Regions from separate parts of the Sulfitobacter sp. M22 genome, predicted to be linked through region 2. Evidence: riboswitches for the same ligand, from Rfam matches in the RefSeq annotation. Region 2 holds a riboswitch; the other holds the start of a gene.
The links. A riboswitch is a leader RNA that binds a small molecule or an ion and turns the genes downstream of it on or off. The one in region 2 is predicted to bind thiamine pyrophosphate.

Region 1: linked by a shared signal. The riboswitch ahead of thiB (thiamine ABC transporter substrate binding subunit) and the one ahead of thiD (bifunctional hydroxymethylpyrimidine kinase/phosphomethylpyrimidine kinase) in region 2 are both predicted to bind thiamine pyrophosphate.

What each region holds. Positions count from the first base shown of each region.
Region 1 covers NZ_WMEC01000001.1:2,312,993-2,327,830, reverse strand. Annotated here, with positions in the region: gene ade (adenine deaminase) at 1-1,036, opposite strand, end outside; gene GLP52_RS11490 (glycosyltransferase family 4 protein) at 1,158-2,420, shown strand; gene GLP52_RS11485 (SDR family oxidoreductase) at 2,433-3,287, shown strand; gene GLP52_RS11480 (exopolysaccharide biosynthesis protein) at 3,302-3,886, shown strand; gene GLP52_RS11475 (thiamine ABC transporter ATP-binding protein) at 3,887-4,579, opposite strand; gene GLP52_RS11470 (thiamine/thiamine pyrophosphate ABC transporter permease ThiP) at 4,566-6,122, opposite strand; gene thiB (thiamine ABC transporter substrate binding subunit) at 6,098-7,075, opposite strand; TPP riboswitch at 7,110-7,209, opposite strand; gene aroC (chorismate synthase) at 7,302-8,402, shown strand; gene GLP52_RS11455 (DMT family transporter) at 8,504-9,481, shown strand; gene GLP52_RS11450 (cyclase family protein) at 9,592-10,539, shown strand; gene GLP52_RS11445 (branched-chain amino acid aminotransferase) at 10,623-11,492, opposite strand; gene GLP52_RS11440 (MarR family winged helix-turn-helix transcriptional regulator) at 11,653-12,165, shown strand; gene GLP52_RS11435 (response regulator) at 12,162-12,863, shown strand; gene GLP52_RS11430 (exodeoxyribonuclease VII small subunit) at 12,999-13,241, shown strand; gene GLP52_RS11425 (polyprenyl synthetase family protein) at 13,201-14,133, shown strand; gene dxs (1-deoxy-D-xylulose-5-phosphate synthase) at 14,150-14,838, shown strand, end outside.
Region 2 covers NZ_WMEC01000001.1:1,052,188-1,067,025, reverse strand. Annotated here, with positions in the region: gene GLP52_RS05345 (thiazole synthase) at 1-209, opposite strand, end outside; gene thiS (sulfur carrier protein ThiS) at 211-408, opposite strand; gene GLP52_RS05335 (FAD-dependent oxidoreductase) at 392-1,387, opposite strand; gene thiD (bifunctional hydroxymethylpyrimidine kinase/phosphomethylpyrimidine kinase) at 1,384-2,190, opposite strand; TPP riboswitch at 2,258-2,358, opposite strand; gene GLP52_RS05325 (TAXI family TRAP transporter solute-binding subunit) at 2,885-4,075, shown strand; gene GLP52_RS05320 (TRAP transporter permease) at 4,165-6,102, shown strand; gene arsJ (organoarsenical effux MFS transporter ArsJ) at 6,139-7,392, opposite strand; gene GLP52_RS05310 (ArsJ-associated glyceraldehyde-3-phosphate dehydrogenase) at 7,389-8,387, opposite strand; gene GLP52_RS05305 (arsenate reductase/protein-tyrosine-phosphatase family protein) at 8,394-9,236, opposite strand; gene GLP52_RS05300 (thioesterase family protein) at 9,432-10,235, shown strand; gene bioB (biotin synthase BioB) at 10,313-11,296, opposite strand; gene GLP52_RS05290 (biotin transporter BioY) at 11,293-11,850, opposite strand; gene GLP52_RS05285 (GntR family transcriptional regulator) at 11,935-12,603, opposite strand; gene GLP52_RS05280 (nickel/cobalt transporter) at 12,649-13,557, opposite strand; gene GLP52_RS05275 (DUF1007 family protein) at 13,542-14,192, opposite strand; gene GLP52_RS05270 (ABC transporter permease) at 14,281-14,838, opposite strand, start outside.

The DNA.
Region 1 (14,838 bases), 1.3 Mb from region 2:
CCGCTCGCCGTCCGGGTGTCAGCGACCCGATCTCGCGTTCCAGCCCAAAATGGGTCGCGGTGTTGATCGTCGCCATTTGCAGCGCGACCAAAGGGTCGCAGCCGCAGTCGATGGCATGGCGCACCACGCGGTTCATATGACCGTCATTCACCAAGGTGCCGGAATGGCAGTCGTCGGTGCACAGGATCATATTGCGCGAATCCAGCCCTTTTTCGGTGATCGCGGTAATCTGTGTTTCAACGTCGTACCAAGCAGACCCCAGCCGGATCATCGACCGCATCCCTTGCCGCATCCGCGCAATGGCGTCCGCCTCGCAGGTGCCCTCGTGATCATCCGCAGGGCCGCCCGCGACGTAGGCAGCAAAGGCGGGCCCCAGATCGGGGGAGGCATAGTGCCCGCCCACGGTCTTGCCCGCGCGTTGCGTTGCGGCGATCTCGGCCAGCATCTTGGGGTCGCCGGCGGTCACACCGGGGAAGTTCATCATCTCGCCCAGACCAATGATACCGGGCCAGTGCATCGCCTCGGCGACATCCTCTGCCGTGATTTCAAAGCCGGTGGTTTCCAGACCGGGGGCAGAGGGTGCACAGGATGGCATTTGCGTGAAGATATTCACCGGCTGCATCAAGGCTTCGTCATGCATCATGCGGACGCCTTCCAGCCCCAGCACATTGGCGATCTCGTGCGGGTCGGTGAACATTGACGTGGTGCCATGGGGGATTACGGCGCGGGCAAATTCCGCAGGTGTCAACATGCCGCTTTCGATGTGCATATGCCCGTCGCACAGCCCCGGGATCATATAGCGGCCCTTGGCCTCGATCACCTTGGTCGCATCGCCTTTGCAATGGCTGGCGTCCGGCCCGACAAAGGCAATGCGCCCCGCCTTGATCGCAATATCATGGTCCGGCAGGGTTTCGCGCGTGTGCACATTGACCCAGATACCGCCGGTGATAATTGTATCCGCAGCGCTGCGTCCTGCCGCAACAGCGACCAATTGATCGGCCACACCGGGCCATGAGGGGAATGTATGTTCTTTCATACCTGACGTTGACACGAAGATCGCCCGAGGTTCAAGCCAGAGCCGTCCAGCGCCGTGGCGTTTGCACTGTCCGTGCCGACTGGGCTAACTGTCTGCAACCGACAGGACATAAGGCGACCCCATGAAGATCATGTTTGTGCACCAGAATATGCCCGGCCAATACCGCGAGCTGGTGCAATGGCTGGCCGATCAACGCACACACCAGATCTATTTCCTGACCCAACGCAAAAATCCGCCCCGTTTTGAGGGCGTCGAGACGCGGGTCTACAAGGCGCATCACAAACCGGCAGAGAACGCCTATGGGCTGTCGAAGAACTGGGAGGAATCGACCGGCAACGGCTTGGGTGCCGCCCGCGCGGCCAAACAGATTGAGACCCGCGAAGGGTTCAAGCCCGATATCGTGGTGGGGCATGTGGGCTGGGGGGAGCTGACGTTTTTCAAGCAGATCTGGCCCGATGTCCCGATCATCGGCTTCTTCGAGTATTACTACAGCGATACCGGCGGCCCTGTGGGGTTCGACCCCGAAGACCCCGTGACCGAGAATACCCCCTTTCTATTGCACGCGCGCAATGCCGTGCCGCTGGCCAATATCGAAACCGTCGATGTCGGGCTCAGCCCGACCTACTGGCAGCGCGACCGTTTTCCGCAAAGCTTTCACCGCAAGCTCTATGTCTGCCACGACGGGATACGCACAGACCAGCTGCGCCCCGATCCGGCGGTGACGCTCAAGCTGGGGCGGATGGATCGCGCCCTGACCAAGGATGACGAGGTGCTGACCTTTGTGTCGCGCAACCTTGAACGCACGCGGGGTTTTCATGTGTTCATGCGCGCATTGCCACGCATCCTGAAGCAACGCCCCAATGCGCGGGTGTTGGTAGTGGGGGGCAACGACACCTCTTATGGCGGCAAAAGCAAACACCCCGGCGGCCTGCGCGCCGAGATGGAGGCGGAGGTGGGCAAGCACGTCGATTGGTCGCGGGTGCATTTTCTGGGCAAGCTGTCCTACGAGGATTACCAGAAGGTTATACAGATCAGCCGCTGCCATCTTTATCTGACTATGCCATTTGTGCTGTCGTGGTCCTTGCTCGAGGCGATGGCGATGGGGGCTACGATCGTCGGCTCTAACGTGGCCCCCGTGCGCGAGGCGATTACCCACGGCGAAACCGGCCTGCTGTGCGATTTCTTCGATCCCGATGCGCTGGGCGATCAGGTGGCGGAAGTGCTGGGCAATCCGGCTGCCTATGCGCATCTGGGGCCGGCGGCGCGGGCGCATGTGGTCAAAACCTATGACTTCCTGACCAAATGCCTGCCGGAACATATCGCGCAGATGAATGCGTTGGTCCCCGAGGGGCAGCGGATCGCCTTGCCCCGGACCACCACATAGAAAGGACGCCTCATGGAGAAAACGCTGCTGTCGATCGGGCATGGTTTTAGCGCGCGCGCCCTTGCCGCACGGCTGGTGCCGCAGGGCTGGCGCATCGTCGGCACCACGCGCAGCCCCGACAAGGCAGATGCCATCGCGGACACGGGCGTTGAACCCGTCGTATGGCCGGGTGCCGATCTGGGGGCGTTGATCGCGCAGTTTCCTAATGTGCTCGTCTCGGCCGGACCGGACAGCGCGGGCGATCCGGTATTGAATGCGGTCGAGGATGCGGTCACCCGCGCCGCGCCCGATCTGCGGTGGGTAGGCTATCTGTCGACAACAGGCGTTTACGGCGACCACGACGGCGATTGGGTGGACGAGGACACGCCGCTTACGCCATCGACCAAGCGCGGGCGCGCCCGTGTCACGGCAGAGGCAAGATGGCAGGCGATCCCCGATCTGCCGCTGCATATCTTTCGCCTCGCAGGCATCTATGGCCCCGGACGCGGCCCCTTTGCCAAGGTGCGGGCCGGAACGGCGCGGCGGATCATCAAGCAGGGGCAGGTCTTCTCTCGCATCCATGTCGAGGATATTGCCCAAGCGCTTGAGCTGTCCTTGCAGCGGCCCGACCCGGGCGCGGTCTATAATCTGTGCGACGATGACCCCGCGCCACCGCAAGACGTGATCGCCCACGCGGCAGAGCTGCTTGGCCTTCCCGTGCCCCCCGCGATCCCCTTTGATCAGGCCGATATGACCCCCATGGCCCGCAGCTTTTACGCGGAAAGCAAGAAGGTTCGGAACGACCGTATTAAGCAGGCGTTAGGCTGGGCACCGCAGTTCCCCACCTATCGGGCTGGGCTGACGGCATTGCTTGCACGAGACAGCTGACCTTTGGGGGGTATATGCACAATATCGAGGAGCGTAGCCTCACCCATCTGTTGGACGGGATGGAGCAAGCGGCCAGCCGCGAGATGGTCACGATCAACGATGTGCTGAACGAATTCGGAGAGCGGTCCCTGCTCCCCTTCATTCTGGTGGCCGCGCTGCTGTTAGTGTCGCCGCTGTCCGGTGTCTTTGGTGTGTCCAGTTTCATGGCGATGGTCGTCATCGTGCTGTCGGCGCAGGCGGTCTATGGACGCAAACGTCTGTGGTTGCCGCAATTCCTGCTGCGCCGCGAGGTCAAATCAACACGGTTGCTGTTTTGCGTGCGGTGGCTGCGCAAGCCCGCGGCGTTCTTTGATCGCCACTCGGGTAAGAGGCTCCAGTTTCTGACGACAGGCCCGATGCGTCTGCTGACGTTGGTGACCTGCGTGATCCTGCCCGTGGGCTGGCCCTTGCTTGAATTCGTGCCCTTCGCGTCGTCTTTCGGGGGCGGAACGGTGGCGCTGTTTGCTTTTGGTCTGTTCACCCGTGACGGGCTTTATGTGTTGCTGGGGTATCTGACGATCTTGCTGACATCGCTGACCTTTTACGCCGTCATTTTCTGATCATCCCAGATAGGCACGCAACGCGTCGGGCGGATTGTCCATCAACGCTGCGGCAGGCTGAGGTGCCTGCGCGGTGCCACCTTCGACAAAAATCACCTGATCCGCGATACGGCGCACGTCTTCGGGGGCGTGGGTCACCATGATCAGCGCTGCGCCGGTTTCTGCGGCGAGCTCTGCCACCAGATCAAGCATATCGTTACGCAGGGCAGGACCAAGTGCGGCAAAGGGTTCGTCGAGCAGTACAAGCGGGCGGGCTTGTACCAGTACCCGTGCGAGGGCCACACGGCTTTGCTGCCCGCCGGAAAGCTCGGCAGGTTTGCGGGCAGCCATCCCCTGCAGCCCGACGCGATCGAGCGCCTCGTGTACACGGGTTTGTTCCGCAGTGCTGAGCCGCAGGTCGGGGCGCAGCCCCAGCCCCACATTTTGCATCACGCTGAGATGGGGAAAGAGGTTGTTGTCCTGAAAAAGCATCGTCATCGGCCGCGCACCGGGGGCCGCTTGGGTGATGTCTGTGCCCTGCCACAGCAGCCTGCCAGTACTGAGCGGAATGAACCCGCAAAGCGCCCCCAGCAGGGTGGATTTCCCCGCACCCGAGGGGCCGATCACCGCATAGGTCTGCGCGGGCGCAAGGGTCAGGTCGGCGTGCAGGGTAAAGCTGCCTTGGGTGATCTGTGCGGTCTCAAGCGTCAGCATGCCAGCGCCCTCCCTTGTCGAATATCCAGAAAATCCCCAGCGACAGCGCCAGCAGGATCAGGGCCGCACCCGCCGCGGCCTCCATCCGGTAGGCCCCCATCAAGCGATACATTTGCAGTGGCAGGGTGGCACTGTCGGGGTCGGCGAACAAGGCGATGACCCCCAGATCTCCCATCGACAGGGCACCGGTCAGCCCCGCGGCAAATCCGATCTGCGGGCGCAAGCGTGGCAGGATCAGCCAGCGCCAAAGCGGCCAGCCGCGCAGCCCCAACATTTGCGCCTGCCTGCCGTAAACCTGAACCGTGTCGCGCAGGCGGGGCACCAGAATACGCAGGGCAAAGGGCAGGGCCATCAGCGCATTGACCAGTGCTGTGACGGGCAGGGCCAGCGTAAAAGGGCTGGCGATGGGGTTGATCAGAATGAACCAGCCGGTGCCGATCATCAGCGGAGAGGCAGCCAAACCCAAGAGGCCCACCGCCTCTACCCCGCCGCGGGCGCGGGTCGCGATCCATCCGGCAAGGGGGAGGGCCAAGGCCAGCAAGACCACCACGCTGATTAACGCCACGGTGACAGAGGTGCCCGCCGCCTGCCACACGCTGGCGGGCATTTGCGGCAGGCCGATCACCCCGCGCAGCAGGACCGAGGTCAGGGGCAACAGAAGAAACCCCGCCGCCAGCGTGATGAACAGCGCATCGATCCCCCGTTGCAACCCGCCGCGCGCGTCCCAGCGGTGCAGGGGTCGGTCCTGCCCGCCGCCCAGACTGATCGCGGGGATGATCCAAAGCGCCAGCGCGCCGGTGCTGCCGGCAAGGCCAAGCTGCACCAGCGACAGCAGTGCAGCACGGTTTAGGTCAAAGTCGAAACGGAACGCCTGATAGATCGCAAGCTCGATTGTCGTGGCGCGGGGGCCGCCGCCGAGGGTCAGCGCTACGGCAAAGCTGGTCAGGCAGATCACAAAGATCAACGCCGCTGTGCCGGGCAGGATCTGGCGGAGCAGGGGCAGTTCAATGCTGCGGAACACGGCGCGCGGGGTCATGCCAAGCTGCGCTGCCAGCCGGAAACGTTCAGCGGGCACGGTTTGCCACGCCTGCAACAGCAGTCGCGTTGCCAGTGGCAGGTTAAAAAAGACATGTGCCAGCACGACTCCATGCAGCCCGTAGATAGAGATGCCGGGCAGTCCGACCAGCGTCAGACCCGCATTCAGCCAGCCCGCGCGGCCAAACACCGCAAGCACCCCCAGCACGGCGACAATCACCGGCAGGATAAAAGGTGCCCCAAGCAGCGTCACCAGCAGCCCGCGCCCGACAAAGCGCCGCCGCGCCAGCGCACGGGCGACAGGGATTGCCAGCACGGTAGACAGCAGAGCGGAAAGCACGGCCTGTAGCACGGTAAACCGGATCGCGGCCCAATCGGCCGGGCCAAGCCCGCTGCCGAACTCCGCCCGCCAAAGTACCGCCACCACCGCAGCAAGGATCAGCGCCGCAACCAGAATGGCGGCGCTGATGCCGGTTTTCGTGCTTATTGCGACAGCGCGGAGAGCCATTCGGCCAATGCTTCCTCGCGCAGGGCGGGCACGTCACCGTTCGGGATCAGCAGCGCCTTGTCTGGTTCGATCAACTGTTTAAAGCCTTCGGGCAGCCCGCCTTGGGGCGTAACGGCGGGGTACATCCAATTGGTCGTGGGCAGCACCGATTGCGCCGCGTCCGATACCATGAACTGCATGAATTGATCGGCCAGCCCGGGCTGGTCGGTGCCCGCCAGTTTGCCGACCACTTCGATCTGCATGTAATGGCCTTCGTCAAAGGCGGCGGCGGCTTTGGTCGCGTCCTCTTCGGCGATCAGGTGATAGGCGGGGGACGTGGTATAGCTCAGCACCATGTCGGCCTCGCCCTCAAGGAACAAGCCGTAGGCTTCGGACCAGCCTTTGGTCACGGTCACGACGTTATCCGCCAAACCTTCCCAGATCGCGGGGGCCTCGTCGCCGTAAGCCTCCTTGACCCACATCAGCAGGCCCAGACCGGGGGTAGAGGACCGGGGGTCCTGAATCACGATCTTGAGGTCACTGTCGGCTAGCGCGCGAAAGTTCGCAGGCGGTGTCAGATCGGCGTTATGGACAAAGGCAAAATAGCCCCAGTCGTAGGGGGCAAAGCTGTCGTCCTCCCATGTGACGGGCAGGTCGTAATCCGCATCAACTGTGGCCGTCGCGAACAACCCTGTTTCCTTGGCCGCCGCGATCAGGCTGGTATCAAGCCCCAGCACCAGATCGGCGTCAGACCGTGCGCCTTCCAGCTTGAGCCGCGCCAACAGCGCCGCGCCATCGCCCATGCCTACGAATTTCAGATCGCAGGCACACTCTGCTTCAAAGGCCGCTTCGATTACAGGGCCGGGGCCCCATTCGGCGACAAAGCTATCGTAGGTATAGACCACCAGTTCGGGCGTGTCGGCCCATGCCTGCGTGGCGAAAAGCGTGGTGGCAGCAAGTGTAAGATACTTCATGGCATCCTCCAAAATGCGGCGTCAGAAAGCGTTGGAGGTGTATCCAGACCTTCCCTCCGCCGGTGTTAACCGGTTCAGGTTCAACGGGTCCGTGCGCGCACATCTCAGCCTGTCAGGCCCCCCGAGGTGTCTTATCGGTAGAACGCCTGTGGCCCGCGCGCAAGGTGAAACCCCTTGAGGCATGGTCCTGCCCCCGTTAAGGATCACCGCCAAAGGAGCACATCCCATGTCGATCAACAGCTTTGGCCATCTTTTCCGCGTGACCACCTGGGGCGAAAGCCACGGGCCTGCTTTGGGGGCCACGGTGGACGGCTGCCCCCCCGGTGTGACGATCACCGAAGAGATGATCCAGCAGTGGATGGACAAGCGCAAACCCGGCCAGAACAAATACACCACGCAGCGCCGCGAAGCGGACGAGGTGCGGATCCTGTCAGGCGTGTTCGAAGGCGTCACCACCGGCACACCGATCCAGCTGATGATCGAGAACACCGACCAGCGGTCGAAAGACTACGGCGACATCAAGGACAAGTTCCGCCCCGGTCACGCAGACATCACCTATTTCCAGAAATACGGAATCCGCGATTATCGCGGCGGCGGGCGGTCGTCGGCACGTGAAACCGCGTCGCGTGTGGCGGCGGGAGGATTGGCACGTGAAGCGATCAAGGCAATCGCGCCGAATGTGCAGATTACCGGCTATATGGTGCAGATGGGCCCGCATAAAATCGACCGAGATGCGTTTGATTGGGACCAAATCGAACAGAACCCGTTCTGGGTGCCCGACGCCAAGGCAGCTGACGACTGGGCCGCGTATCTGGACGGTTTGCGCAAATCCGGATCCTCTGTCGGTGCGATCATCGAGATCACGGCACGCGGCGTGCCCGCGGGCCTTGGTGCGCCGGTCTATGGTAAGCTCGACACCGATCTAGCCGCTGCGATGATGAGCATCAATGCCGTCAAAGGTGTCGAGATTGGCGAAGGGATGTCCGCCGCCATGCTGACCGGAGAGTTGAACGCAGACGAGATCAGCATGGGCCCCAACGGCCCTGTCTATTCGTCGAACCATGCGGGCGGTATTCTGGGCGGCATCAGCACCGGCCAAGACATCGTGCTGCGTTTCGCGGTCAAACCGACGTCGAGTATCCTGACCACGCGCAAGACGATCACCAAATCCGGCGAAGACACAGAGATCATCACCAAGGGTCGCCACGATCCGTGCGTTGGTATCCGCGCCGTGCCCGTGGGCGAGGCGATGATGGCCTGTGTGCTGCTGGATCACATGCTGCTGCACCGTGGTCAGGTCGGCGAAAATCAGGGCGTCATCGGCTAAGCTGCGCAGGGCGCTCGTATTTTTCGCACATGGGCGGGAATAGCACGCGCAGGTTGACGCGGGATCTTGCAACTTGAAACGCACAGGCGCAAGCATGCGCCATGCAAAGCACCACGACAGAGCACCGCCCCGGCCGGGCCATCGCCCTTAAACTGGGGGCGGTCTTTCTGTTCTCGGTCATGGCGGCCCTCATCAAGATCGCGACGGCCACCGTGCCCGCCGCCCAAGCCGTGTTCTACCGGTCGTTCTTTGCCTTCCCGATGATCATCCTGTGGCTGTGGCAAAGCGGCGATCTGCGCGACGGGCTAAAGCCAAGCAACCTGATGGGCCACGTCTGGCGCGGCGTCTTTGGAACCACGGCGATGGCGCTGACCTTTGCGGGGCTAAGCCTGCTGCCCCTGCCAGAGGTGACGGCTATCGGCTATGCCACGCCGCTGTTCACCGTGATCTTTGCCGCGATATTCTTGGGCGAACAGGTGCGTGTGTTCCGCCTGTCCGCTGTGGCGATCGGGTTGATCGGGGTGTTGATCGTTTTGTACCCCCGCTTCACCGTGGACGGGGATAGCGTGTCGCAACTGGCGATGATGGGCGCGATTATGGTGGTTGCTGCGTCGATCATGCGTGCGCTGGTCCAGATCCACGTGCGCCGTCTGGTGCAAACCGACAGCACGGCGGCCATCGTGTTCTACTTTTCACTCACCGCGACCTGCCTGTCGTTCTTTACCCTGCCCGCAGGGATGGTGATCAACTGGGAGCCGCTTTGGTGGGTGAACCCCGGTTGGCAGGTCTCGGCGTTGTTGATCCTGTCGGGCATGATCGGCGGGGTGTCGCAGATCATGATCACCGCGTCATATCGCTATGGGCCGGTGTCGATGCTGGCCCCATTCGACTATGCATCAATGATCTTTGCGGTGCTGATCGGCTGGGTCTTGTTCAGCGAAATCCCGACACCTGCGATCCTGATCGGGGCGGGTCTGGTCATCGCCGGCGGTGCGGCGATCATCTGGCGGGAACGGCAATTGGGGCTGGACCGGTCCAAATCCAAGGCGAGCAGCACCCCCCAAGGAACCCCAAGCTGACAGCACGCGAAAATGCGTGTCAGGATTGCATTTTGTGCTAGCCTGACCCTCTAGGGTGTGGAATCGCAGGTCTCCTGAGTGTTCCGCACCCTGCTTTCTGGGAGGGAAACATGAAATTAACCAAGATTATTGCTACTGCCGTATCCATTGGTTTCGGGGCAACTGCCGCATGGGCGCAAGACTGCGCCCCATCGCAATGGGGGGCGGAGGATCAATTGGGATCGGCTAACCTGATCTCGACTGAACGCACGCTAGAGGCGGCTAAATTGATCAAACAGGGCAAATCGATGCCGCTGGGGATCGTGATCGGGCCGGACACCCCTGCCTTTCCGCCTCGGTCTTTGAACCTGCAAATCGTTCAGCCCAACCAGCACGGTGGGCAAAAACTGTCGTCCTTTGGCTATGAAGGCAACTATAACGACGACCTGCTGCAAACCTGGATCGGAATCGGGTCGCAGCTGGACGGGCTGGGGCATCTCGGGGAAAACGGGATGTACTATAACTGTCTGGATGAGAAAGAGATCTCGGCAATCAGCGGCCTGACAAAACTAGGGACCCACGCTGTGCCGCCCTTGGTCGGGCGCGCTGTGATCATCGATATGGCCAAACATATGGGCAAGGACGTGCTGGCCGCCGGAGAGCATTTCGGCGAGGCAGAGATCACCGCCGCGATGGAAGCGCAGCAGGTCACCGTGAAGGAAGGCGATATCGTGCTGTTTCACACCGGTTGGACCGATGGCATGATGGAAAGCGACCCAAGCGCGTGGGGGTCGACCGAACCGGGGCTGAACAACGAAGGCGCGGTGTTTGTCGCGTCGATGAACCCGCTGGCTGTGGGCGCTGACACATGGGGCCTCGAGGCCATTCCGCCGAAAGAAGGTGACAAGGTATTCTATGGCCACGTCACGCTGCTCAAGGACAATGGCATCTACATTCTGGAAACCATGAACACAGGCCCGCTGGTCGCTGAAGGCGTGCAAGAGTTTATGTTCGTGCTGGGACAGCCGCTGATCAAAGGCACGGTGCAGGCGATGATCAATCCGGTCGCGCTTTACTAAGGCGGCTTGCTGTATCGCAGGTGTGGAAACGAAAACGGCGCGGGGGTGTGAACCCTCGCGCCGTTTTGTCTTAGTGGGTCGGTTCAGGCCCGGACGAGCTTTTCGTAGTCTTCCGAAATCTCGCGGGTCAGCGCGCCGACCTCGAAAGTGTAGTCGCCGATCTGGCCGACGGGCGTGACCTCGGCTGCGGTGCCGGTCAGCCAGCACTGTTCAAAGCCTTCCAGCTCTTCGGGCATGATGTGGCGCTCGTGCACGGTCAGGCCCTTGTCTTTGAGCATCCCGATCACGGTCTGACGTGTCAGCCCGTTAAGAAAGCAATCGGCCAGCGGCGTGTGCACTTCGCCGTCTTTGACGAAAAAGATGTTCGCGCCGGTCGCTTCGGCCACATAGCCGCGGTAGTCCATGAACAGCGCGTCAGAACAACCCTTGGCTTCTGCCGCGTGTTTGGAAGTGGTGCAGATCATATACAGGCCCGCCGCTTTGGCGTGCACGGGGATCGTCTCGGGCGAGGGGCGTTTCCACTTTGAGATGTCGAGCTTGGCACCCTGCATCTTGGCGTCGCCATAATAGTTGCCCCATTCCCAGCCGGCGATGGCCAGCCGCACAGGGTTGCGCGCCGCCGAGACACCCATATCAGGGCCGGCACCGCGCCATGCGACTGCGCGGACATAGGCGTCGGTCCAGCCGTTCGCCTTGAGCATTTCGTATTTCGCGGTCTCGATTTCATCGACGGAATAGGGGATCTCAAAGTCGAGGTACTGTGCCGATTTCCGCAGCCGCTCAGAGTGTTCGCGGCTTTTGAAAATCTTGCCGTTGTAGCAGCGTTCGCCTTCGAACACCGATGACGCATAGTGCATGGCATGGGTCAGAATATGGACATTGGCCTCGCGCCAATCGACCATTTTGCCGTCCAACCAGATTTTGCCGTCGCGATCGTCATATGCGCCGTCCATGATGTATCCTTCCTAAAAGCACCTTGGGGTTTATGAAAATTGCGTCAAACCCGCTGCGTGCAGACATATAATTACGCAAAACATGGGATTCGATAGCCTTTGACACTTGGAAAGTCAATAACGCTGACGTAAGCTCTTGGCGCAGCAACGGGAGACTACAATGGCGGACGGACGCGGCCCATCATCACACACGGGCGAGAACCTGCTATTCCTGACGGATGAACAGCTGCGTCAGGGGATCGAGGCGATGTTCTTTGCCTACCGCGGTTTCACGGCCGACCCCGACAAGATACTGGTGGACATGGCCTATGGTCGCGCACACCACCGTGCAATTCACTTTATTAACCGTGCACCGGGCACGACGGTGAACAATCTGCTGGGGATTTTGGGTGTTACAAAACAATCCCTTAATCGTGTCTTGCGCACGTTGATCGCCGATGGTCTTGTCAAAAGCCAAGTGGGAAAAACCGACAAGCGGGAGCGGCATTTGTATCTGACCGACGCAGGGCGCGCGCTCGAACAGGCATTATCTGATGCACAACGGATGCGGATGCGCAGCGCGTTCCGCGATGCCGGACCAGAAGCGGTCGCGGGTTTCCGCACCGTACTAGAGGCGATGATGGACCCTGAAATGCACCACAGCTACACGCGCCTCAAGGAGAATGGCGCGTGAACGAGGCAGATGCGCACCTGCTGATCGTCGATGATGACGAACGTATCCGGTCGTTGTTGCAGAAGTTTCTGATGCGGCATGGCTTTCTAGTGACCACGGCCCGCGACGCGGCCCATGCACGGCGCATTCTGGCGGGGTTGGATTTTGATCTGATCGTGTTGGATGTGATGATGCCGGGCGAAGACGGGCTGAGCTTGACCCGTGGTCTGCGCGAAACCATGCAAACACCAATCCTGCTGCTGACCGCCAAAGGCGAGACGGAAAACCGCATCGACGGGCTGGAAGCAGGGGCGGATGATTATCTTGCCAAACCGTTTGAACCCAAGGAGCTGTTGCTTCGGATCAACGCGATCCTGCGCCGCATGCCGGACACCCGCGTTGCAGATGCAACGCCCAAGGTGCTGTCGATGGGCGCGATCCGCTATGACATCGAACGCGGCGAGCTGTGGCAGGGCGAAGATCTGGTTCGATTGACCGCCACCGAAATCCAGCTGATGCGCATTTTTGCCGCCCAACCGGGGACGGCGCTTAGCCGGTCGAAACTGGTCGAGGAACTGGGCCGCGACCGTGGGCAGGCGCAAGAACGCGCGGTCGATGTGCAGATCACGCGTCTGCGCCGCAAAATCGAAGATAACCCCAAACAGCCCCGCTATCTGCAAACCGTACGTGGCGCGGGCTATATGCTGGCCCCCGACTGACGCCCCCTAGCTGCAGGGGGTGATCCGCAAAATTGGTGCCAGAGAATTTGCGCCCAATAAATCGGCACGGTCACTGGAAGCCAAAGCGCGGGCGGGCTATGTTTGGGCCAAGTTTGATGGATGGGATTCACAGCAATGACAGATACTCCGGTAGAAGAGATGAGCTTTGAGGCGGCGATGGCGGAACTGGAAAAGGTTCTGGGCCAGCTAGAGCGGGGCGATGTGGCGCTGGACGAAAGCATTTCGCTCTATGAACGCGGGGCCAAGCTCAAGAAACGCTGCGAGACCAAGCTCAAGGAAGCCGAAGAGAAAGTCGCGCAGATCACGCTGGACGGCGATGGCAACCCTGTCGGAGTGGCTCCTGTTGGCGGGGTTTGACATCTCGATTGAGGCCGAGCTGACACGCCCCCCCTTTGCAGAGGCACTGCCAAAGGCTGCGGAATTGGCGATTGGTCAGATATTGCACGGACTTGGCGGGCTGGACGGCACTGTGGCCGAAGCGATGCGCTATGCTGTGACAGGCGGTAAGGGTCTGCGGGCCTTTCTGGTGATCGAAAGCGCGCGGTTGCACGGGGTGATGGATGCGCAGGCCGCCCCCGCCGCCGGTGCCATCGAGGCGCTGCATGCCTATTCACTCGTTCACGACGATATGCCTTGCATGGATGATGACGCGCTGCGTCGGGGTCAGCCCACAGTGCACCTAAAGTGGGACGAGGCGACGGCGGTTCTGGCAGGCGATGCACTGCAAACACTGGCGTTTGGACTGGTCGCGGCGACGGGCTGTGGTGATGCTGAACGGGTTGCGCTGGTCACGGGGCTGGCGCGGGCCGCCGGTGTGCGCGGCATGGTGGGCGGGCAGGCGATGGACATCGCCGCCGAAACCGCGCGCCAACCGCTGACGCTAGACCAGATCACAACGCTTCAGGCCGGCAAGACCGGTGCGTTGATCGAATGGGCTGCGACAGCAGGGCCGGTAATGGCGGGCGATGATCCCGCCGCCCTTCGCAGCTATGCCCGCAACCTCGGTCTGGCGTTCCAGATTGCCGATGACATTCTTGACGTCGAAGGCGACGCCGCCACGGTGGGCAAAGCCGTCGGCAAGGATGCCGATGCGGGCAAGGCGACCTTTGTGTCGCTGCTGGGGCTGGACCCCGCCCGCGCCCGTGCCCGTGATCTTGTCGATGCTGCTTGTGATGCCCTGTCCCCTTACGGCACAGACGGAGAAACCTTGCGAGACGCAGCCCGCTTCGTTATTGCCCGCAAAAGCTGATCCGGTGGAGAGCCAGATGACCGATAGACCCGATACGCCCCTTTTGGACCGTGTAAACCGCCCTGCCGATCTGAAGAATTTCTCGGACGCAGAGCTGGTGAAACTGTCCCATGAACTGCGGGCAGAGACGATTTCTGCCGTATCAGAGACGGGCGGCCATCTGGGCGCAGGTCTGGGCGTGGTTGAACTGACGGTCGCGATCCATTCGGTGTTCGATACACCCAAGGACAAGCTGATCTGGGATGTTAGCCACCAATGCTACCCGCATAAGATCCTGACCGAACGCCGCGACCGCATCCGCACCCTGCGGATGAAGGACGGGTTGAGCGGTTTTACCAAGCGCAGTGAATCGCCCTACGATCCCTTCGGTGCGGCGCATTCGTCGACCTCTATCAGCGCGGCTCTTGGGTTTTCAGTCGCACGTGATCTGGGGGGCAATGTCCCCGAAGGTCTGGGCGATGCGATTGCGGTGATCGGCGATGGGTCCATGTCGGCAGGCATGGCCTATGAGGCGATGAACAACGCGGGCCATCTGAAAAAGCGGATGTTCGTCATCTTGAACGACAACGAAATGTCGATCGCGCCGCCTGTGGGGGCGATGTCCACATACCTCAGCCGTTTGTACGCCGAAGAACCGTTTCAGGACTTCAAGGCCGCAGCCAAGGGTGCGGTCAGCATGTTGCCTGGCCCGTTCCGCGAAGGGGC
Region 2 (14,838 bases):
GTGTTGGGCAGCACGTGCACGTTAAGCGCGCGGATCAGTTCCCAGAAATCCTGACCGGCGCGATCTCGCCCGCTTTCGCGGCGCAGGGATACCGTTGCCACCGCCGCACCGCTGCGGGCAAAGGCGTCGGACAGCACTTTGGGCGACGGGTATTGCGCGGTGCCCAGCATCAGACCATTGGCAAGCGTTTCGCCGTAGAAACTGCGCATCTCAACCTCCCTGCATGGGGGCGAGCACTTCGATGCTGTCGCCTGAGTTAAGGGGATGCGTCGCGCGCAGCGTGGCTGGGACAAAGCTGCCGTTCACGGCTGTGGCGACCTTGGCCCCGCCAAATCCTTCGGCCTCAAGCAAGGCGGCAAGAGTGGTCGCGTCGCTGTGGAGCGGGGCACCGTTAAGCTGTAGTTTCATGGAACATCTCCGGTGTTTTAGCGTCAAGGATCAAGTCGGCCACCATCGTTGCCAGCGCGGGGGCCAGCAGAAAACCGTGGCGATAAAGGCCATTGGCGCGGATCATATTGCCCTGCCGTTCGATGCGCGGCAGGTTGTCGGGAAAGGCGGGGCGGCTGTCGACGCCGATCTCGAGGATCTCGGCCTCGCCAAAAGCGGGCGACAGCGCGTAGGCCGCGCTCAGCAGTTCCAGCACTGACCGGACGCTGGCGTGGGCACTCGCGCGGCCTTCGACCATCGTGGCCCCAAGCATGTAAACACCGTCCCCCCGCGGCACGAGGTAAATCGGCACACGCGGGTGCAGCACGCGAATAGGGCGGTTGATGGAGACGTCAGGGCAGGACAGCAGCACCATTTCCCCCTTCACCCCGCGCAACGCGGGCATATCGACGCGGGCATGGTAGCCTCGGCAGTCGATCACCAACCGGTCTTTTGCGAACGCATTCGGGTCGGCCTCGCGCTGTTCAAAGGTGGCCCCGTCGGCGACAAGTCCGCGCCACAGCTCTGCCAGCGCGGTGCGGGGGGACAGGTGGGCTTCGTCCTCGAAAAACAGGCCCTTGGCAAAGCGATCACCCAGATCGGGCTCGAGCGCATTGATCTCTGTGGCGGTCAGAGTTTTATGGCTGTCCGTGCGTCGCGCAAAGCGCGTCAGATCGCTTGTGTCCCGCGCTGGCGAGACGACAAGCGAGCCGCAGCGCTGCAGGGACGTCGTATGCTGCGCCCACCAATCCGCCGCTTTTTGACCCAGCCGCACCACGGGTTCTTCGGCGCTTTCACCTTCGCAATAGGGGGCGAGCATACCCCCCGCCCACCACGAACACCCCTGCGGGCCGGGCTGGCGGGCACGGTCGATCAGATGCACGCGGGCGCCGCGATCCAGCAAGACGCGGGCGGTGCACAGCCCTGCCACGCCGGTGCCGATGATGGTGATGCGGGTCACGGCCAGATCGCGTGAAAATGGTGCACGGGACCGTGGCCGGTACCGATCGAAAGACGGTCGGCGGCGCGGATCGCCTGGTGGAGATAGCTATGGGCAGTTTGCACCGCGCTGGCCAAGGGTGCGCCATGCGCGAGCTCGGCGGCGATGGCAGCGGCGTAGCTGCATCCCGTCCCATGGGTGTTGCGCGTGTTGATGCGCGGTGCCGTCAACCAGGTAACACCCTTCGCGGTGACAAGCGCGTCGCTACAGATGTCACCCGCGCCATGTCCGCCTTTCACCAGCACCGCTTTGGGGCCCATATCAAGCAGACATCGCGCTTGCGCTACCATCTGGTCGGCGGTGGTGGCTTCGGACTGGTTCAGCAGGCGAGCGGCTTCGGGCAGGTTGGGGGTCAGCAGATCGGCGCGTGGCAGAATATGCGTAATCAGCGCTGCGACGGCTTGGTCCTGCAACAGCGCATCACCGGATTTGGCGATCATCACCGGATCTACCACGACGGCACCTTTGAAACCGGTTAGCGCCTGTGCCACCGCTTGAATGATCTGCGGCGAAAAAAGCATCCCCAGTTTAATCGACTGCACATCCAGATCCGAGAGCACGGCGTCGATCTGGGCCGATACAATCTGGGCAGGGATTTCATGAACGGCGCTGACGGTGCGGGTGTTTTGCGCGGTGACGGCGGTGATCACGCTGGCGGCATAGACGCCATTGGCCGACATCGCCTTGATATCCGCCTGAATGCCGGCGCCGCCGCCGCTGTCTGAACCGGCGATGGTTAGGGAAATGGGGGTCTTCTTGGTCACGTCTTCGCCTCTCGATGGCGGACAAACAGACGCAAGAATGAGCTTTGTAAAACCGACCTGAAGCCGTCGCACAAAGATACCCGTTCCCTACGCCGGTATTGCCCGGATCAGGTTCGACGGGTCGGTGCTTGCACCTCTCAGCCCAAATGGGCACCCCGACGGATAGATGTTAATGCTGCCGCCCAAATGAGGGGCGAACAGCGTCGTTACCTTAGGCGTAGCCAAGTTCACCAAACGGTGCAAGATATAAAATATTCAATCGATAGTGGCGTTTATTTTAGCAAAATTTGGCCTGTTGCGGCAGTTCGCCTGACGCTTGTCAGTCGAATTTACACCCCGTAACCCAAAGCAACGCAACGTAACGAAGGGCATATCCGACGCCGTTAACCCTTTGGCATCAGCAAGCTAAGGCCGATTGCCAAAAACCCCTGCCTCGTTGCGGTATCAAGTTCTGTTCTGCGGTATTGGCATCGAAATATCTTACCCCTAGGCTGGTTAATAGATTGAGTCGGACAACCTCGGGAGGAGGGGGGTCGGCACTCGGGAGGACGCGTTTATTAGCCCGTTCAGCGGGTCATACCGAACGCGTTACGTTGAGCATTGGGAGGTGCCGCTTGACAACTGCATATTCTGCGGCAGCCGTGATGCGGCAATCCCGAACAATCCAAAGATGAAAAACAGGGAGAGAAACCACATGAAAAATATGACACGTTTTGCCAAGGCCGCCGTCGGGTCTATCGCCGTAACTATGGCGCTGTCCGGTGCCGCGATGGCACAAGACTATGAATGGCCGCGCCTGCTGGTGATCGCCACGCCGGGCACGTCGACGGGCAGCTTTGCCTCAACCAACGGCTGGGGCCCCACACTGCAAAAAGAAACCGGAACGACCGTTCGGATTGTGCCCGAAGACAGTGAACCGATGCGCTACAAGCGTCTGACCGATCGCGAGGATGTCGCAATTGCCTCTGTCTCGGCGTCGGAAATGGCGTTGCAGGCGGAAGGGGTCGGCGGCTATGCCTCGGCCAAACCAATGCCGCAGCGCATCATGTGGCACCATAACGACACGCCATGGGGCTTTGTCGTGGCCGGGGATTCCGAGCTGCAAACCCTCGAAGACATTGGCAAAGGCGGCGTGCGCGTTACATCCGGCGTTTTCTCGCCCGCGATTGTGGCCGCGATCACCCAAGCCTTGCCCGCGTTTATCGGGATGACGCCAGAGGAAGCGCAAGAAAAGATCGAGTTCGTTCCTGCCTCTAGCTACGGCGAGAACTGCCGCTCGGTCGTCGAAGGTAAATCTGACGTTGCCTATTGTTCGCCGATCTCCTCGGTCTTGTCCGAAATGGAAGGCGCACCGGGCAGCATTCGTTGGTTGCCGATGGACCCTGCCAACAAAGAGGGCTGGGACGCCTACCTGAGCCACCGCCCCATGACCATCCCGTCGAAGATATCCATGGGCGTGAGCACCGCCAAAGGCGTTGATTCCATGACATCGAACTTTGTCTACGCCGTGCCGGTCACGGCAGACGAGGACTTCGTTTACAACATGGCGAAATGGATCGATGAATCCCACGACAACTACAAAGGATCGCATGCGTTGGCGACCCGTATGTCGATCGAGCATTTCCGCAACTTCCTGGATGCCAACCCGATCCCTGTGCACGAGGGCACGGTGAAATATCTGCGTGAAATCGGCCAGTGGACCGAAGAAGACGATGCTTGGAACAATGCCGCCATCGAAAAGATGGACGCTTGGATCGCCGCGCGTAACGCCGGCATGAAAGAAGCGATGGAGCAGGGCATCGAGATGAACTTCGAGAACCAGGAATACCTCGACATTCTGGCCAAGCACACCGACGGGCTCGAGCCCTTCCGCTCGCGTCTGTAACGCCACCGGACCGACCAAAGGACGGAGCGGTTCCACTGCTCCGTCCTCTTAAAGATATCGCATAAGCGGCTTTAATTGCAGGATTTTCCATGTCAGCTCATCATCAACAACCAGCGGCTGAAGCGGCTGTCGATCCCGCGTCAGAGACGACGCGCCTAGGGGGATTGTTTTCATTCACCAGCATTGCTTTTGTGGTGCTGTGTACCTTTGGCCTCGGGTTGGGGCTGGCCTATGTGTTTGGCGTGCCCATTGGCGGGCGGCGCCTGATTGAAGGGCAGTATTACTGGGTCTTTATCGGCACTTTCCTTGCCGCCGCCTATATTGCGCTGCCTGCAAAGCAATCGCACACAAGCGTCCCGATCTATGACATCGTGGCCGCCGCCGTGGGCTTTGGCATCTGCATGTGGTTCTCCATGTACGCATGGGAGATCGTGCAGGCGGGCTGGACCAACTTTTACGCCGGTGTGGTGTTGTGGCTGCTGATGCTCGAGATCGCGCGGCGGTCGGGAGGCGTGCCGTTCCTGTTGGTCGTCCTGGTGCTGGGGCTGTATCCTCTGGTGGCCGATTACTTCCCCGGTTTGTTGATGGGCATCCCCTATACGTTTGAACGGATGATCGAGGCGCATGTCTTCCGCACCGAAGGGTTGATGGGCATCACGACCAAGATCGTGGCCGAGATCGTGCTGGGCTTTCTGGTCTTTGCCGGCGTGTTGATTGCGACAGGAGCGGGACAGTTCTTTATTGATCTCGCCAATGCGGGCTTTGGCAAATACCGCGGTGGTCCTGCAAAAGTGTCCATCGTCGCCAGCGCCTTTTTCGGGTCGCTGTCGGGGTCGATCTTTTCCAACATCGCGGGCACGGGGTCGATCACTATTCCGACCATGAAAAAGGTCGGCTATCCGCCCCATTACGCCGGCGCGATCGAGGCCTGCGCCTCTACCGGCGGTGTGGTGATGCCGCCGGTGATGGGGGCGATTGCCTTTGTCATGGCGATCACCATCGGAGTGGATTACGCGACCGTGATGGTGGCCGCGATCCTGCCGTCGGCGCTGTTTTACTTTGGTCTGATCCTGCAAGTCGACGCCTATGCCGCGCGCAAAGGGCTGGTGGGGATGAAACCCGAACACCTGCCTTCTGCCCGCGAGGTGATGAAGCGCGGCTGGCCGTTCCTGCTGGTCATGATCTTTCTGGTCTGGGGTCTGCTGTATATGCGGTGGGAATACTATGCCCCGTGGTACGCTAGTGCGCTGATGATCGCGCTCAGCTTCCTGCAACGCGAGACCATGATGACGCCTGCGCGCATCTTTGAAACCCTGCGGCAAGTCGGCACGCTGGTCACGCAAACGGCGGCGATCATTCTGCCGATTGCCTTTGTTGTCAGCGCGTTGACGATCACGGGCGTCACGGGGTCGATGACATCGGGTCTGGTCGCCTTAGGCGGAGATAACGTCTATCTCGTCATCGCGCTTGGGGTTTTGGCCTGCTTTATCATGGGGATGGCGGGGCTTGCGATTGTGGCCTACATCTTCCTCGCCGTGACGCTGGCACCCGCGATCATCGAAATCGGCGGGTTGAACACGGTCGCGGTGCACTTCTTCATCGTCTACTACGCGATGCTGTCGGTGATCACGCCTCCGGTGGGCGCTGCGGCGTTTCTGGCGGCAACGATTGCGGGGGCCAAGCCGATGCTGACCTCCTTCACCGCGATGCGGTTGGGGGTGGTGATCTACTTTGTGCCGCTGTTCTTCCTGTTCCAGCCTGCGCTGGTGCTGCAGGGCGATCTGACGCCGCTGATCTACGTGCTGCCGTCGATCATCATCGGTATCACGCTGCTGTCCGGCGGGCTTGAGGGCTATCTGCTAGGCGTCGGTATGGTGCGGCCCTGGCTGCGTCTGCCCCTGGGGATCGCGGGCTTTGCCTTCAGCTTCCCCGGGCTGATGACGACCCTGATTGCCGGTGTCGCATCAGCGCTGATCGTCGCGGTGATCTGGCGTGACAACCGCAACGGCGTGGTTGCAGTACCTTGAAACAGGGCGCGCGGGGGTGACCTCGCGCGCCGTCCCTTATGAGGTTTGGGTCGGGCGCAGCTGTGCCGTCCCAAAGGCGCTCAGCGCCAACATAACCGCTGCAGTTGCCAGACAAAGCGCCAGCCCGCCAATCTGGTAGGTGAACCCCGACAGCAGCGTGCCCACCAAACGTCCGGCCGCATTGGCCATATAGTAGAACCCCACATCCATCGTGACCCGCTTTGCATCCGTAAAGCTGAGGATCAGATAGGAGTGCAGGGCTGAATTCACCGCAAAGATCGCCCCGAAGATCAGTAAGCCGGTGACAATCGTGAGCGTCAGCGTGGCGGAAGGTGCAGGCGTGATCCAGACCAGCGCGGCAAGCAGGGCAGGCACGACCACAAGCGCGAGGTTCCAGTGACGGGCTTGGGTGAGTGTCTCACCCTCGGTTCGGCTTGCGGCCTGCAGAATCCTCGGGGCCCAGCCTTGCACGGCACCATAAAGAATCGTCCACACCGCCATAAAGCTGCCGATCATAAAGAAGGCGTCGCGCTTGCTTTCGACGCTGCCATCAGACAGCACCGCGTAGAAATAGATCGGGATGCCCACGACAAACCACACGTCGCGCGCCCCGAACAGAAACAGCCGCGCGGCGCTGAGCCAGTTGATATTGCGGTTCTTCGACAGCACTTCGGTGAACTTGGCGTCCTTGCGCCCCACGGGCAGGCCCGCGGGCATACCGATGATCACGCCGATCAGGATCACGAACAGGATCGCGGCCATCACCAGCGTCGACGGCACAAACCCGAGCAAGGCCAGCATCCCCGCACCCAGCAGAAAGCCCGCGCCCTTGACCGCGTTCTTCGATCCGGTCAGCAGAGCGACCCAGCGAAACAACCCGCCCCCCGTGGTGGGGGCCAACAGCTTGACCGCGGATTTAGAGCTCATCTTGGCCAGATCCTTGGCCACACCCGACAGCCCCTGCACCAGCATCACAAACACGACGGAGGCAGTCACGCTCCATGCCGGATCAAGCTGCGTCAGCGCCAGCAGGGCGATAACCTGCAACGACAGCCCCGCATAAAGTGTCGAGGTCAGTCCAAAGCGCGCCGCGATCCAGCCCGCCGACAGGTTGGTCACGACACCTGCGATCTCGTACAACACAAACAGATAGGCCAGCTGCACCGGAGAGAACCCCAGCGTGTGAAAATGCAGAAGCACCAGCATCCGCAGTGCCCCGTCGGTCAGCATAAACGCCCAATAAGCGGCTGTGACGGCAATATAGGCGGTAAATCCAGCAGGTCGTGTCACAGCTTGCCGCCCACCATCAGCGCCACATCCACCAGACGGTGAGCATAGCCCATTTCGTTGTCGTACCACGCATAGACTTTGACCTGCGTGCCATTCACCACCATCGTCGATGGCGCATCAATAATCCCGCTGCGGGTGTCATTGGTGTAATCCGACGACACGAGCGGGCGTTCCTCATAGCCCAGAATGCCCTTCAACGGCCCCTCGGCGGCGGTTTTGAACAGGGCGTTGACCTCTTCCACGGTGGTCTCACGCTCCAGCTCGAATACGCAATCGGTGATCGACGCGTTCAGCAGCGGCACCCGCACGGCGTGGCCGTTCAGCTTGCCGGTCAGTTCAGGGTAGATCAGCGTGATCGCCGTGGCTGATCCCGTGGTGGTGGGGATCAGGTTGGTCAGCGCTGATCGCGCCCGGCGCATGTCCTTGGCGGGACGGTCCACGATGGTTTGTGTGTTGGTCACATCATGGATCGTGGTGATTGACCCGTGTTTGATCCCGATGCCTTCCAGCAGGACTTTGACAACGGGGGCAAGGCAGTTGGTGGTGCAGCTCGCCGCAGTGACGATGGTGTGGTCTGTGGGGTCATAGGTATCGTCGTTGACGCCATAAACGATATTCGCCGTTGGGCCGTCTTTAACCGGCGCTGAGACAACGACCTTTTTTACGCCCGCTTTGAAATAGGGGGCGAGCTTGGCCTCGGTCTTGAACGCGCCGGTGCAATCGATCACCACGTCCACGCCGTCCAGCGGCAGGTCCTTGATCGACTTGGTGCTGGTCACTGGAATACGCGTGCCATCAATGGTGATGGCGTTATCCTCTGCGCTGAAGGTCGCGGGCCAGCGCCCGTGGACGGAATCAAACTCCAACAGATGGGCGTGCATCTCGGGGTCGCCAACCGCGTCGTTGATAAAGGCGATCTTGGCCCCCTGTTCCAGCAAGGGCCGCAGGGCGAGTTTTCCGATGCGGCCAAGGCCGTTCAAAGCATAGGTTGTCATGGTGGTTTATCCTGTGGTCACTGGGTCGGCCCCGATGGCATCGACCCGTTTTTGCAAGGCAGCGCGGTCCAGCGCTTCGAAAGGCAGGGCGGTAAAGGCCAGCAGCCGGTTGTGCAGCGCGCCATATGTCTGTTGGAAGGCCAGCCGGCGTTCGGCCTCTGTCCCTTCGGCTTTGACTGGATCGGGCATACCCCAATGGCCTGACACAGGCTGGCCGGGCCAGGTGGGGCATTCCTCGTTCGCGGCATGGTCACAGACGGTAAAGACGAAATCCATCTGCGGCGCATCGTCGGTCTGGAATTCGGAAATATGTTTGGACCGCAGCGCGTCGATACAGTGGCCCTTGGCGTGCAGCATCTCGACGGCAAGGGGGTTAAGCTCGGACCGGGGCAGGGTGCCCGCGGAATAGGCGGTAAACCGGTCGCCGGCCATGCCACGCAGGATCGTCTCTGCAAAGATGGAGCGGGCGGAATTTCCGGTACATACGAAAAGCACGTTGAATTTTGTCTGGGTCATCATCTGCGTCCTGTTAATGAGGTCAGAGAACGGGGGCGGGCAGAGATCAGCGCGCCCCCGACAACAATCCACGAACAACCCCGATACGACCTCGCCCGCCGCATCAAGGTTGACAGTGTACAGCAGCCGCGTCCCGTCGCGCCGCTGCGTAATCAGACCGACCTGCGTCAGCGCCGACAGATATACCGACGCCGTGCTGGATTTCAGCGCCAGCACCTGCGCGATTTCCCCCGCAGGCAAGGCATCGGGATAGCGCCGCATCAGTAAGCGAAACACGGCCAGCCGCTGCGGGTGGCTAAGGGTGGCGAGTCGATCTGTGAGTAGTGTTTCCATATTTCATGAATATGTGAAATACAGATCAGGCGTCAACACCTCTATTCGATCCCGCCAAAGGTTTTTTGCCGCGGGGGTGCGTTCTTGGTGACGTGGCGTTTCGGGGGCAAGGTGCCTTGCGCGCCCTTGGCTTTGCGGGCATCGATTGGAGAACAGCGCGCCCGCGCGCGGTGACAGATGTATAAAGGACCCGACATGACAGATGTGACCCTGGCCGAGGTATTGGCCACAGCAGAGCAAGACGGCACCGCGCCGCGCTATCAGGTGCCAGAGAATTGGGCGCAGGGGCGTACGGCTTTTGGCGGGTTTACCGGTGCGTTGCTGGTCAATGCTGCCCGTCGGGACCGTCCTGAATTGCCCGCGCTCCGGTCTGCCCTGATCAACTTTACTGCGCCCGTGTCACAGGCCCCCACGATCCACTCAGAGGTGCTGCGCGAAGGGCGTAATATCACCACCATCGCCACCCGCGCCGAGATCGACGGCAAGGTCGCCGCGACGGGCACGTTTTCTTTCGGGCATGCGCAGGAAAGTCAGTTGAACGTGGGCCATACCGCCCCCGCAGCCCCCCAAGGGCCCGACGACACGCCATCCTATTTCCCGCCTGCGCTAAAGCGCCCGCCGGTGCGGTTCTTTGTCAACTTCGAGGTCAAGCTGATCGAGGGCAGTCTGCCATTTTCAGGGTCCGATCGCGGCTATGTCAGGATCTGGGCACGGCACCGCGATCCGGCGATGTGGGGCACGCTCGAGGGGCTGATCGCCATCGGCGACGTGCTGCCCCCTGCGGCCTTCCCGATGATGACGCGACCGGGGCCGAACTCGTCAATGAACTGGATCATCAACCTGCTATCCGATCACGCCAATACCCGCGACGGCTGGTATATGATGGAGACACAGCTAACCGCCGGTAGCGGCGGTTACAGCTCTCAGGTGATGCGCGTCTGGAACACGGATGGAAATATGGTCGCAGACGGCATGCAGTCGGTGATCATCTTCGCCTAAGCTTGAGCCGAGGCGCGACATGCAAAAGCCCGGCCCGAGGATTTCAGGCCGGGCTTTTGCACGTGTAAGGGGCGGATCTACTGCACTACGATTGTGGCCGAACTGGAGGCAGGCTTGGCCGGTGCCACATGCATGCCGAGCCGTTGCAGTAGGTCGTTGTCCTTCCACGTGGCGGGGTTTTCGGTGGTCAGCAACTGGTTGCCCACAAAGATCGAATTAGCCCCCGCAAGAAAGCACAGCGATTGCAGCTCGTCGCTCATTCCGGTGCGGCCGGCGGACAGGCGCACGACCGATGCGGGCATGAGGATACGCGCCAAAGCGATCAACCGGACCAGCGCAAAAGGATCGACCTTTTCGGATTTCCCCTGCACCGGCACGCCTTTGACCGCGTTCCACAAGTTTACCGGCACACTGTCTGGGTGGCTGGGCAGTGTCGCGAGGGTGACGAGCATGCTGATCCGGTCCGCCTCTGCCTCGCCCATGCCAAGGATACCGCCGCAGCAGACCTTGATCCCGCCCTTGCGCACATGCTCGACGGTTTCAAGGCGGTCTTCCATCGTGCGGGTCGATGCGATCTCGGCGTAATATTCGGGCGAGGTATCGATGTTGTGGTTGTAGAAATCCAGTCCCGCGTCTTTGAGCTTGCTCACCTGTTCGGGGGACAGCATCCCCAACGTCATGCAGGTTTCAAGCCCCAGATCAGCCACGCCGCGCACCATATCGGTCAGCTTGTCCATATCGCGGTCCTTGGGGCTGCGCCATGCAGCGCCCATGCAGAACCGCTGCGCGCCTGCGTCTTTAGCGCGTTTGGCGGCGGCGATGACTTCGTCCGCGCCCATCAGCTTGGTCGCTTTGACGCCGGTGTCATAATGCGCTGACTGCGAGCAATAGCCGCAATCTTCGGGACAGCCGCCGGTCTTGATGCTGAGCAGGCTGGCGGTTTCGATCGCGGTGGGGTCAAAATGTGCACGGTGCAAGGTTTGCGCACGGTGCATGAGCTCGGGGAAGGGCAGCGCGTGGATGGTTGCCGCTTCGGTTACTGTCCAGTCTGTGCGGATCATTGATCGCGCCCTTTCAGACGGGACAGTCCCGACATCAGTGTCGCTGCCAGCAGGACCTTGATCAGGTCACCCAACAAAAAGGGCGTCAGACCTGCGGCGAGCAGCTTGGGGGCGGGCACGAACAGCGACAGCCACGCCAGACCACCCGCATAGACAACCGCAAGACCCGCCAGCATCGCCAGCACCCGCCCGATCCAGCCGCGCCCCATCGCCAGCCAGCCGGTCAACCCCGCCGCCACAAGGTAGCCCAGCAGGTAGCCGCCCGTCGGCCCGACCATATAGCTGAGCCCGATACCGCGTTCAGGGGTGCCAGAGAACACCGGAAGCCCCGCTGCACCGGCTCCAAGATAGGCCGCCATCGCCGCCAGCCCCAGACGTGGGCCCAGAGTGAGGGCGACAAGGAATACGGACAGCGTGTGCAACGTCATGGGTACAGGCCAGAACGGAATCTGAATTTTGGCCCCCAACGTGATGAGCGCAGCCCCTGCAAGTGCGAGGCCAAGCCCCTGCGCGAGAGACGGGTTACGGGGTAGGGATGTGATCGCAAGTGCCATCTGGTTTCCTCCGACGATAGCTTTTTACATTTCAATCACAGTAGGAAGAATGCAGCGTCGCAGGGCAATTCAAATTATAGATAATTATCTGAAAAATTCAGAACTGTCTGTTCCAGCTTGATTTTTTAGAGTGCGGGAACGCTTTCCGATCCAACCGACGTGCCGAGAAAGCGTCGAACAGGCCAGATCGACCTGGCCTTTGCGCAGGGCTTCTAGGATTTTTCGGTGGTCGTGATCGGTGCGGGATTCCCAGTTTGTGCGCCATGCACGCAGAATGAACCGTGCGCTTGCGGCTTGCAGATCGTCGATCGACCGCATCAGGCGCGGCATTTGACAAGGTTCAAGAATTGTTCTGTGAAAACAACGATTTGCCGCCTCCCATTCATGTACATCCTGGGCTGTGTCGCCCTGTAAGTTGGCTTTGTGAGCCTTGACGAGGATATCTGGCGTCATATTGGGGGCGGCGTGCCGCAGCGCAAGCGCTTCGAGGCTGGCGCGCATCTCGGCGACCTCGCGCAGCTCTGCCATATCGAAAAAAGTGACGCGAAATCCGCGTCTTGGAAGGCTTTCTGCAAGTGTTTGGGTTTCTAGTAGACGAAAGGCTTCACGTACGGGGACGTGGCTTGCGCCGAACTCCTGCGCAATGTGGTCTTGGCGCAAATGCGCTCCTGGGGGCAGCTGCCCCGAGATGATACGGTCCGCCAGAATACGTGCGATCCGGGCGGAGTGTGTTTCTGGTTTTGGCTGGTTCATAAATTATAGATAGTTTTAACCGCCCTGCTTGTCGAGCAGCTAAAATCAGAGTGACCGAAGCAGTAGCCCGCCCGCCAGCAGCGCCACGCACAGCCCCGCTGCAAGTTCAATCACAGCCGCAATCTGGGCCGCCCGCGGGACGCTTGCCCAGCCTGCCAACACGCCACCGCGCAGTGCGCCGGCGCCTAGTCCCACGGCGATGGTGATGGTCGCTGTGCCGAATGCCATCGCGAATGCGCCCGCAATGCCGACACCCGCAATCCCCATCTGAAGCGTGATAATCAGTACAAACAACGCGCCGGTGCAGGGGCGGATCGCGATAGAGGCGATCAGCACAAGCGTTTCCCGCAAGCTGGTCGCATTTTGCACCTGTTCTGCCGTCGGCCCATGCGCGTGGCCGCAGGTGGCGCAGATGCCATCGTGATCGTGAGAGTGGTCATGGTCCCCCTGCGACGCGGGCATTGTCGCGCGGAAATGGCGCAGCCCACGCCAGAACAGCCACAGCCCAACACAGGCAATCGCGCCATAGCTCACCGGAGCCATAATCGCCTCTGTCAGCGAAATCATACGCTCGCGGCCCAACTGCAAAAGGGTCACGCCGGTATAGACCAGCGCCACCGCCGTAACGGCCTGACCCAGCGACGACAGCAGCGCGATCACCGACAGGCGCAACATCGGCACCGCTTTGGCCGCGCCATAACCGCCGATCAGCACCTTGCCGTGACCAGGGCCAGCGGCATGCACGACGCCATAGGCAAAACAGGCCGATAGCAGCGCAGTCACTGCCTCTGGCTGGCCTGCGCGCACGGCCCGCAGCGATAGTGCGATGCTGTTTTGAAACTCCCGTTGATGGGTCGCGGCCCACTGCGCCAGCTGGTCGAACCCGCCAGTCCACCACAGCGCGGCGAGGGCGATCACCGCGGCGGACGCGATAACCGTCAGGGCGCGGCGCATAAGACGTTCACCGTGGGGGCCATCTGCGCGCCAATATCCGGTAGGCCTGCGTCCGCCGGATCGCTTTGGGCATCAAGCTGGGCAAGCTGCTGTTGCAGCGCCTCCATTGTGGCGCTGACGTTCGGCATTTCGACACGGGCGCGGCAGCTCGGAGCCTGCGCGATGTCTATTTTAGTCGTGATGTCGTAGGCGGTGTAGTAGGTCGCATCATAGGGTTTGATCGTGATCGCTGTGCCGGCTGAAACAGGCGTCTCAAGCGCACGCAGATGCGAGGTGGTGATCTGTCCGGCGTCGAATTGCGTCGCAATCTCGGATGGACCGGAAAGCGGAATGTTTGCCGCCGCGGTGCTGACCACCAGGTCGCCGTTGAACCCGTCAACCCAACGCATGTCAAAGCCGTTCAAAGCGGCAAGCTCCGCCTTGGTTAGGGTGCCATCACCGTCAGCATCAAGGCCCATATCCTCGGTCACCAGCAGCGAATAGAGCGCGTCATATTGCCATGTCACGCGCACATGGGTCAGCTGTCCTTGGTCATCGGCGACAAGGGCAAGCTGCGTGTCAATAAAGACATGGGGGTGCGCCGTAAGGGGCGCGGCCCAGAGGGTGAGGAGAAAGGGGGCAAGCTGTCGGATCATAGGCGATTGATACAAGTCTTGAGCAGGGGCCGCAATTGCGCGGGGGTGGTATCGGCAAGCTTCCACTCGGGTGGGTTCGCGGCGCAGATCAGCCCCCCATGCGCGCGGCGAGATAGCGTTCAAGCTGCGCCATCGCGTCATAGATCAGCACCGCAAAGAGCCCCACGATCAGCCCGCCTTGCAGCACGTAAGCGGTGTTATTGGTCAGCAAGCCAGCGATGATCACCTCGCCCAACGTGCGTGCGGCAACGGTGGACCCGATCGTCGCTGTGCCAAGGGCGATGACGACAGACAGTCGGATGCCGGTCAGGATCACGGGCAGGGCAAGCGGAAGCTCCACGCGCCACAGGCGTTGCCAGCGGTTCAGACCCATGCCGCGTGCGGCCTCCATCGTGGCGGGGGGCAGGGTTGATAGGGCGGTGATCGCGTTTTCAAATATCGGCAGCAGGCCATAGAGGAAAAGCGCCACCAGCGTCGGCCCCGACCCGAAGCCCAAGGCGGGCACGGCCAGCGCCAACACGGCGACGGGGGGAAAGGTCTGACCGATGTTGGTGATCGTGCGCGACAGCGGCAGGAAAGACGCGCCGACGGGACGGGTGACAAAGATCGCCAACGTCACCGCCACCAGCGTCGCCGCGACGGAGGC